2 regions of the Micromonospora sp. NPDC049801 genome follow, and region 1 is predicted to be linked to the other one. Evidence: riboswitches for the same ligand, from Rfam matches in the RefSeq annotation. Region 1 holds a riboswitch; the other holds the start of a gene.
The links. Region 1 has a riboswitch for S-adenosylmethionine ahead of AB0I89_RS20625 (aminotransferase class V-fold PLP-dependent enzyme). Riboswitches for the same ligand answer to the same signal wherever they lie in the genome.

Region 1 (4,189 bases):
GCGTCTGCCCCGTGACCGCCGACCAGGATCTCGACTCCGGCCTGCCGATCCGCCTGCTGCACGACCGCGTGCTGGTGCGGATGGAGGGCAGCGAGGGCGAGCGTCGCTCCACCGCAGGAATCGTCATCCCGGCGACCGCAGCGGTCGGCAAGCGCCTCGCGTGGGCCACCGCCGTGGGTGTGGGGCCGAACGTCCGCGCCATCGTCTCCGGCGACCGGGTGCTCTTCGACCCCGACGACCGCTCCGAGGTCGAGCTGCACGGCCGCGGGTACGTGCTGCTACGCGAGCGCGACGTGCACGCCGTGGCCGCCGAGCGGATCGAGAACGACCCCACCGGCCTCTACCTGTAGCCGCCCCGCCCCGGGCCCGACCGCTTCGTTTGTCGGACCGTACGCCGGGAAGCCAGCCGGCGACCGTTGCCCTGGGGAGGGACGATGCCGGTATTCGTGAAGAAACTGCTGACCTGGGGCAGCGTCGCGTTCCTGATCTACTTCATGGCGTTCCGGCCGGACGGCGCGGCGCAGTTGTTCAAGGGGATCGGGGCGGCGTTGATCGCCATGGCCCAGGGACTCGGCGACTTCCTCACCACCCTGATGACCTGACCCCGCCGGCCGCGCCGCGAGACCGCCCGCCCGCGCTCAGGCGTTACCGGGCGGCCACGGCGCGGCGGGGCGCAGGCCGTGCCAACCGGGCGGCGGATAGTTGCCGACCGGGGGCGGCGGGGCGAGCACCACCGGAATGGGCACCACCGGCTCGTCGGGCGCGGACACCGATCGCTGCGTGCCGTCCGGAAAGCGCAGGTGGTACTGGCTACCGTCCCAGACACCGACCGGGGCCTGCGGGTCGCGGCCCACGAAGTACGACCGGTACGCGGTGATCGCCTCCAGGAGCTGCCGCTCCTCGACGGCGGTCCGTTCCCGGTCGGACGGCTTACGGTCCAGACCGCGCAGCGTCCCGTCCCGCAGCAGGGCCAGCCGGGTCGCGGCGAGCTGGTACCCGCGCATGGCACGCGCACCGGCGTCGCCGCCGACGCGGCGTGCCCAGCTCCGGGCGGCGTGCCGACGACCCAGGCTGCTCAGGGCGGCCACCTCCGGTGGGCTCAACCAGCCGGCGCGTACGTAGTCCGGCAGCGTCCGTTCGGTGAGCCGCCCTTCCCAGGCGCGCAGCCACACGGCCAGCCCGACCACGCCGAAGAACACCGGCACCATCAGGCCCAGGAAGCCGTACAGCATGATCACGGCCTCGCCGGTGGCCTGGGTGAGCGTCGGCAGCAGGTTCCACGTGCCGTGCAGCATCATCGCGAGCAGCAGGCCGGCGATCGGGGCCAGCACCCGGACCCGCCGGTCGGCGCTCCGGGAGGCCACGCCGAGCCCCACGCCGGTCATCGAGGTGAAGAGGGGATGGGCGAACCCGAACAGGAGGATCCGCACGATGAAGATGGCGATCACCTGTTGGGTGCCGGTCGCCGGGCCGTACCGGTCGGCACCGGCCGCGTAGCCGTACCCGCCCAGGTAGAGGATGTTCTCCACCATGGCGAAGCCGACCGCGGAGAGCCCGCAGTAGACCAGGCCGTCGGTGATCCCGGACCACTCCCGGCGGCGGAACACCAGCAGCAGGATCGGGCCGAGCGCCTTGGTCAACTCCTCGATGAACGGCGCCACCAGTACGCCGGTCAGCGCGTCCGGCAGCCCCCAGTCGGCGAATCGTCCGGCGGCGAACTCGTTCACGTTCAGCGAGGCGGCGGTGGAGACGAACGCCCCCCAGGCGAAGCAGAAGACCAGGTATTTCAGGGGTTCCGGTTCGTACCGGTCGAGCCAGAGGAAGCAGGCGACCAGCACCGGAACCGGCAGGATCGCGGCGCCCACCCCGATGAGCAGCGCGTCGAGGCCGAGCGACTGACCGAGGCGGACGACCATGAAGACCGCGCACGCGGCGATGAGCAGCACCACCCCGGCCAGCACCAGGAACCGCAGCCAGCCGAAGCGGCGCGGCGGCATCCCGGGTGACGTGCCGGCGGGCGGAACCGCGGGCGGGTGCGGCGGCGACGGCAGGGGTGCACCGGGCGGGGTGTCGGCCATGCGGTCAGCGTAGCCATCCCCCGCCGGCTGGTCCGGTCGCATCCACAGCCGCTATGCTGCCGGCAGGTCACGAGCGCCAGCGTCAAGCCCCGGCTTGCTGGCCGGCAACCCTCGTCGAGTTCGCGGTGGGGTGCCCCGGGTGATGACCGGGCCCAGCCCGATCGGCGTGCTGGGCAAGCGCGGACCCCGTCCCGATGCCATACCCGGGGTCCCTGACCCCGGAGGTTCCGGCGTGTCCGTCACCCTCGTACCCTCGCTGCCCAGCCTGCCCGCTCTCGCGTCCCCGCCGTCGGCGGCGCTCGACGTGCTGGGCGTGCCCGGCGAGATCAACCTCGACTACGCGGCCACCGCGCCGTGCGCGCGGGCCGCGGCCGACGCGGTCACCGAACTGCTGCCCTGGTACGCCAGCGTGCACCGGGGCGCGGGAGCGCTGTCGCGGCGCTGCACGCTGGCCTACGAGCGGGCCCGGCAGACCGTCGGCGACTTCCTCGGCGCGGGCGCCGATGACCACGTGGTCTTCACCCGCAACACCACGGACGCGCTCAACCTGCTGGCCCGGTCGTTGCCGGCCGGCACGACGGTGGTCACCTTCGCCGGTGAGCACCACGCGAACCTGCTGCCCTGGCCGCGCGGCTCGGTACGCCTGCCGGTACCCGCCAACCCGGCCGGGGCGGTACGCGATCTCGCCGCCGCGCTGACCGAACTGCGCCGCGACAGCAACCCCGCGCTGCCGGTGCTGGTCGCGGTGACCGGGGCGAGCAACGTGACCGGTGAGCTGTGGCCGGTCGCCGAACTGGCCCGGGTGGCCCACCGGCACGGCGCCCGGATCGTCCTCGACGCGGCGCAGCTCGCCCCGCACGTCCCGGTCGACAGGCGCACGCTCGACGTGGACTACCTGGCCGTCTCCGGCCACAAGCTGTACGCCCCGTTCGGCGCGGGTGTGCTCGTCGGCCGGGCGGACTGGCTGGACGCGGCCCCGCCGTACCTCGCCGGTGGCGGGGCCACCAGCCACGTCGGGCCGGCCACCCACGACGTGACCTGGGCGACCGGTCCGGCCCGGCACGAGGGCGGCACCCCCAACCTGCTCGGCGCGGTGGCGCTGGCGGCGGTGTGCGCGGCGTTGACCGACGCCGACCGGGTCGCGCTCGCCGCCCGCGAGCAGGCGTTGCTGGCCCGGCTCCGCGCCGGCCTCGCGGCCCTGCCGCACGTCGTGGAGTTGCGGACCTTCGGCCCGGACGCGCCCCGGGTCGGCATCGTGTCGTTCGTGGTCGCCGGCCAGGACTCGGCCACGGTGGCCGCCCGGCTCGCCGCCGAGCACCACATCGGCGTACGGGACGGGTTGTTCTGCGCCCACCCGCTGGCCCGGCGGCTGCTCGACGAGGCTGCCTCGCGTACCGGCCGGAGGGATCTGCCGCCGACCGCGCTGCGTGCCAGCATCGGTCTGGGCAGCACCGCCGCCCAGGTGGACCGGCTCCTTGCGGCGCTCGCCGAGCTGGCCTGAGGCGCGTTCTCAGCCGACTGGCGGGGCGGTGGGTGGCTTCGGCGCGTCGCCCGGCTCGGCGGGCTCACCCACCGGCCGCTCCTGGTCCCCGAAGGAGGTGCGGATGCAGCGGTTCGCCTCCTCCTGCTCAATGCCGGAGGCCACCAGCAGGTCACTGGCCGTGGTGCGGATCTGGGCGATCACGACGCTGCCGGAGAAGCCCACCCCCTCCCCGTACGCGCGGCCGGCCTCGCTGACGGCCCGCAGCGACCGCTCCCGCGCCTTCTGCGGCTCCTCCCCCGCCGCGAACTCGTGTTTGAGCAGCCGGACCGACTCGGCGAGGTGGCCGATCGCGTCCGGCATGGGGTCGGGCACCGGCTCGTCGTCCTCGATCAGGGTGACGGACCGGCGGATCAGGGTGCCGGAGTTGCGCATCGCCCGGTCGATCGGGTCGGCCGCCTCCGCGTAGTGGACGAGTTCGTCCCGGCGGTGCCAGCGGGCCGGCGACAGGGTGGCGGTCTCCTTGGCGCCCTCGATCGCCTCGCTCAGGGTGGCCAGCTCGTCCTTGTTGTTGCGCAGCCGTTCCAGCGCCCGCTGGATGGTGGCGCGGTCCCCGGAGCGCAGGCCGTCG
Region 2 (4,189 bases), on a different contig from region 1:
CCCTGTCCGCGGCCGACGCGACCGCCCACCTCGACGAGAACCCGTTCCTGCCCAGCGGCCTCAAGGGTCACGAGGTGGTCATCACGCTGCTGCTGGTGGCGCTGCTCGGCGCGGTGTTCCTCAAGGGGTTCGGCGAGGCCATCGGGATCGCCGTCGTCCTGGTCGCGGTCTACCTGACGCTGAATGCGGTGGTGATCGCCGACGCGCTGTGGCGGGTGGTGAGCCACCCGAGCGCGGTCGGGGACTGGACGAACGCCCTGACCACCGGACACGGGGATCCCCTGCTGGTGGTCGGGCTGTCCCTGCTCGTGTTCCCGAAGCTGGCGCTGGGTCTGTCCGGTTTCGAGACCGGGGTGGCGGTGATGCCGCACATCCGAGGGGACCGCCAAGACTCGGAGGACCGGCCGTTGGGCCGCATCCGGGGCGCGCGGCGGCTGCTCACCACGGCCGCCGCGACGATGAGCGTCTTCCTGATCACCAGCAGCGTGACCACCACCGTGCTGATCCCGCCCGAGGCCTTCCGGCCGGGCGGGGCCGCCAACGGCCGGGCACTGGCCTACCTGGCCCACCAGCATCTCGGCGGGGTGTTCGGCACCGTCTACGACCTCTCCACCATCGCGATCCTCTGGTTCGCGGGGGCGTCCGCGATGGCCGGGCTGCTGAACCTCGTACCCCGGTATCTGCCCCGCTACGGCATGGCGCCGACGTGGGCTCGCGCGGTCCGGCCGCTGGTCCTGGTGTTCACCGGCGTGGCGTTCCTCATCACGATCATTTTCTCCGCCAGCGTCGACGCGCAGGGCGGCGCGTACGCCACCGGGGTTCTGGTGTTGATCACCTCGGCGGCGACGGCCGTGACGCTCGCGGCGCGGCGGCGGCGTCAGCGCGGTCGCGCGGTCGCGTTCGGGGTCATCACGGTGGCGTTCGTCTACACCACCGTGGCGAACGTGGCAGAGCGGCCCGACGGCGTGAAGATCGCCGCCTGCTTCATCGGCGCGATGATCCTGGTGTCGGCGCTGTCGCGGGTGTCGCGGGCGTTCGAGCTGCGGGTCGACCGCGTCCAGCTCGACGAGCTGGCGAGCGCGATGATCGACGAGCGCTCCGGACGTCGCATCCGCCTGGTCGCGCACGAGCCGGAGCGCCGCGACCTCGCGGAGTACCGCGACAAGCTGGCCCAGACCATGGCGGACAACGACTTCCCCGACGACAGCGACGTGATCTTCGTCGAGGTCCGGGTCACCGATCCGTCGGACTTCGAGACGGGGTTGCTGGTACGCGGCAGCGTGGCGCACGACCGTTTCCCGGTGCTCAGCCTGGCCAGCTCCTCGGTGCCCAACGCGCTGGCCGCGCTGCTGTTGGAGATCCGCGACCGCAGCACGCGCCGCCCCCACATCTACTTCGAGTGGACCGAGGGCGGCCCGGCCCGCAACGTGCTGCGTTACCTGGCGTTCGGGCAGGGCGAGATCGTCTCGGTCACCCGGGAGATCCTGCGCCGCCAGGAGCCGGACCGGACGCGCCGGCCCCACGTGCACGCCGGCTGACCGGCTCGCCGAGCGCGGGTCGCGGCCGGTGAGGGTGGTCATATCGGCTGGACGACCGACCGGTGGCTGCTGCTAGCCTCGGCGCAGGTCATGAGTGCCAGCGCGAAGCCCCGGCTCGCTGGCCGGCAACCCTCCTCCGCGGTGGGGTGCCCCGGGTGAAGACCAGGCACCGGCGGGACGTCGGTGCAAGCGTGGCCTGGCACCCAGGTCAGCACCAAGACCCGGGAGACCGCATGCACATCCTCAGCCCCACGCCACCGGCCGTCCGGCGTACGCCGGCCCTGACCCGGCGCCGCCACGTGGACCTGATGCGAATGCGCAGCGCGGCGTGTACCGCCGCCTAAAGCGCTGACCCCTCCCCACCCCGCCCCACCCTTCTTCGCGTCGATCATGAAGTTGTTGCCCGCCTGACCGGCGTGTCGCGGCAATAACTTCATGATCGACGGGATCGACGCATCCCTTTGGAGTTAGTTATGCGTATTTCTTCTCGTTTTGTTGCTGTTGGGGTTTCTTTGTTGACCGTTGGTTTGCTGGGTGCTTGCTCGGGTGGAGGTGACTCTTCGGGGAGTGGCGGCGGGAACCCGTACGGTCTGGCGCAGCCGGGTGTGCTGCGGGCCGGCACGCTGACCGACGCCCCGCCCAACGTGTACCTCAAGGACGGCAAGTTCACCGGCTTCGACAACGACCTGCTGACCGCCGTGGCCGGCAAGCTCGGCCTGAAGGTGGAGTTCGTCGGCACCGACTTCTCCGCGCTGCTCTCCCAGGTCAACAACCACAAGTTCGACGTCGGCAGCTCCTCGATCACCATCACGGAGGCGCGCAAGAAGACCGTCGACTTCGGCAACGGGTACGACTTCGGCTACTTCGGGCTGGACGTGCCGGCCGGCTCGCCGATCAAGGGATTCGACCAGCTCACCGGCGAGCGTGTCGTGGTGGTGCAGGGCACCGTCCAGGACGACTACGCCACCGGCAAGCAGCTCGACCCGGTCCGCGTGCCGGACTACAACGGCGCGATCAACCAGCTCAAGGCGGGCACGGCCGACGCCTGGATCGCACCGGCCGAGATCGGCGAGAAGTCCGCCGCCGACAGCAACGGCAAGATCACCGTGGCGGCCAAGCAGCTCAGCCCGGCGCCGACCGCGTACGCCGTCGCCAAGGGCAGCGACAAGCTGCGCGAGGCGCTGAACAAGGCCCTCGACGAGGTCATCGCCGACGGCACCTGGAGCCGGTTGCAGGCGCAGTACTACCCGGGCCGGCCGATCCCGGCGGACTTCAAGCCGGGCAGCGGCAAGGCGACAGCCCCGTCCGCGTCCGGGTCGGCGCAACCGTCGGCGTCCGCGTCGGCCGCCTCCTGAGCGGCCGGCGGTGACGAGCGAGCAGGGCGGCAGGAGAGGCGAACGATGGATCCGTTGAGCACCCTCTGGGAAACGTTCTTCGACGTCGACGCGATGCGCGAGGCGTTGCCCGAGATGCTGACCGTCGGGCTGCCCAACACGCTGATCCTGGCGGTCTCCGCCGCCCTGCTCGGCACGGTGCTGGGTCTGCTGCTGGCCGTGGCCGGCATCTCCCGCAGTCGGTGGCTACGCTGGCCGGCGCGCGTCTACACGGACGTGTTCCGAGGGCTGCCGGCCGCGGCGACGATCCTGCTGATCGGCGTCGGGTTGGCGCCGCTGGGCATGCGGGTCTGGGGACCGGAACCGTACCCGCTGGGCATCCTCGCGCTGTCGCTGATCGCCGCCGCGTACATCGGGGAGATCTTCCGCTCCGGCATCCAGTCGGTGGAGGCCGCCCAACTGGAGGGCGCCCGGGCGCTCGGCTTCTCCTGGGCCGACGCGATGCGGCTGGTGATCATCCCGCAGGGCATCCGGCGGGTGCTGCCCGCCTGGGTCAACCAGCTCATCGCGCTGATCAAGGACTCCAGTCTGGTGTACTTCCTCGGCCTGGTGGCCAGCCAGCGCGAGCTGTTCCGGATCGGGCAGGACTACGCGGCCACCACCGGGAACGAATCCGCGCTGCTGCTGGCGGGCCTGTTCTACCTGGCGTTGACCGTCCCGCTGACCCACCTCGTCAACTGGATCGACCGGCGGCTGCGCCACGGCCGCCCGGCCACCGCGCCGGACGACGAGGACGACGACACGGCGCTGCCCGCCACGACGCAGGGAGACCGGCGATGACCACGACCTCGGTGAGCGTGCAGGCGCGCGACGTCCACCTGGCCTTCGGGCCGAACCGCGTGCTGCGCGGCGTCGACCTGACCGTGCCCCGCGGCGCGACGGCCTGCGTGATCGGACCGTCCGGTTCGGGCAAGTCCACCCTGCTGCGTACGCTCAACCGCCTCATCGAACCCGACCGCGGCGACGTGCTGCTGGACGGACGCAGCGTGCTGCGGGACGACCCGGACGCGCTACGCCAGCGGGTCGGCATGGTGTTCCAGCAGTTCAACCTCTTTCCGCACCTGAGCGTGCTGCGCAACGTCACGCTGGCGCTGCGCCGACTGCGCAAGCTCGGCCAGGACGAGGCGGTCCAGGTCGCCCGCGCGCAGTTGGAGCTGGTGGGGCTCGCCGGCAAGGCCGACGCCCGGCCCGCGCAGCTCTCCGGCGGTCAGCAGCAGCGGGTGGCGATCGCCCGGGCGCTGGCGCTGCGACCCGAGG

Region 2: it holds a riboswitch for S-adenosylmethionine, as region 1 does, so the genes downstream of both, AB0I89_RS04820 (ABC transporter substrate-binding protein) here and AB0I89_RS20625 (aminotransferase class V-fold PLP-dependent enzyme) in region 1, are expected to answer to the same signal.

What each region holds. Positions count from the first base shown of each region.
Region 1 is NZ_JBFAMS010000011.1:132,009-136,197, reverse strand. It holds gene AB0I89_RS20640 (co-chaperone GroES) at 12-350, shown strand; gene AB0I89_RS20635 (hypothetical protein) at 435-602, shown strand; gene AB0I89_RS20630 (PrsW family intramembrane metalloprotease) at 639-2,120, opposite strand; SAM riboswitch class IV at 2,144-2,264, shown strand; gene AB0I89_RS20625 (aminotransferase class V-fold PLP-dependent enzyme) at 2,335-3,579, shown strand; gene AB0I89_RS20620 (FUSC family protein) at 3,589-4,189, opposite strand, start outside.
Region 2 is NZ_JBFAMS010000002.1:302,345-306,533, forward strand. It holds gene AB0I89_RS04815 (amino acid transporter) at 1-1,538, shown strand, start outside; SAM riboswitch class IV at 1,625-1,736, shown strand; gene AB0I89_RS04820 (ABC transporter substrate-binding protein) at 2,144-2,893, shown strand; gene AB0I89_RS04825 (amino acid ABC transporter permease) at 2,939-3,712, shown strand; gene AB0I89_RS04830 (amino acid ABC transporter ATP-binding protein) at 3,709-4,189, shown strand, end outside.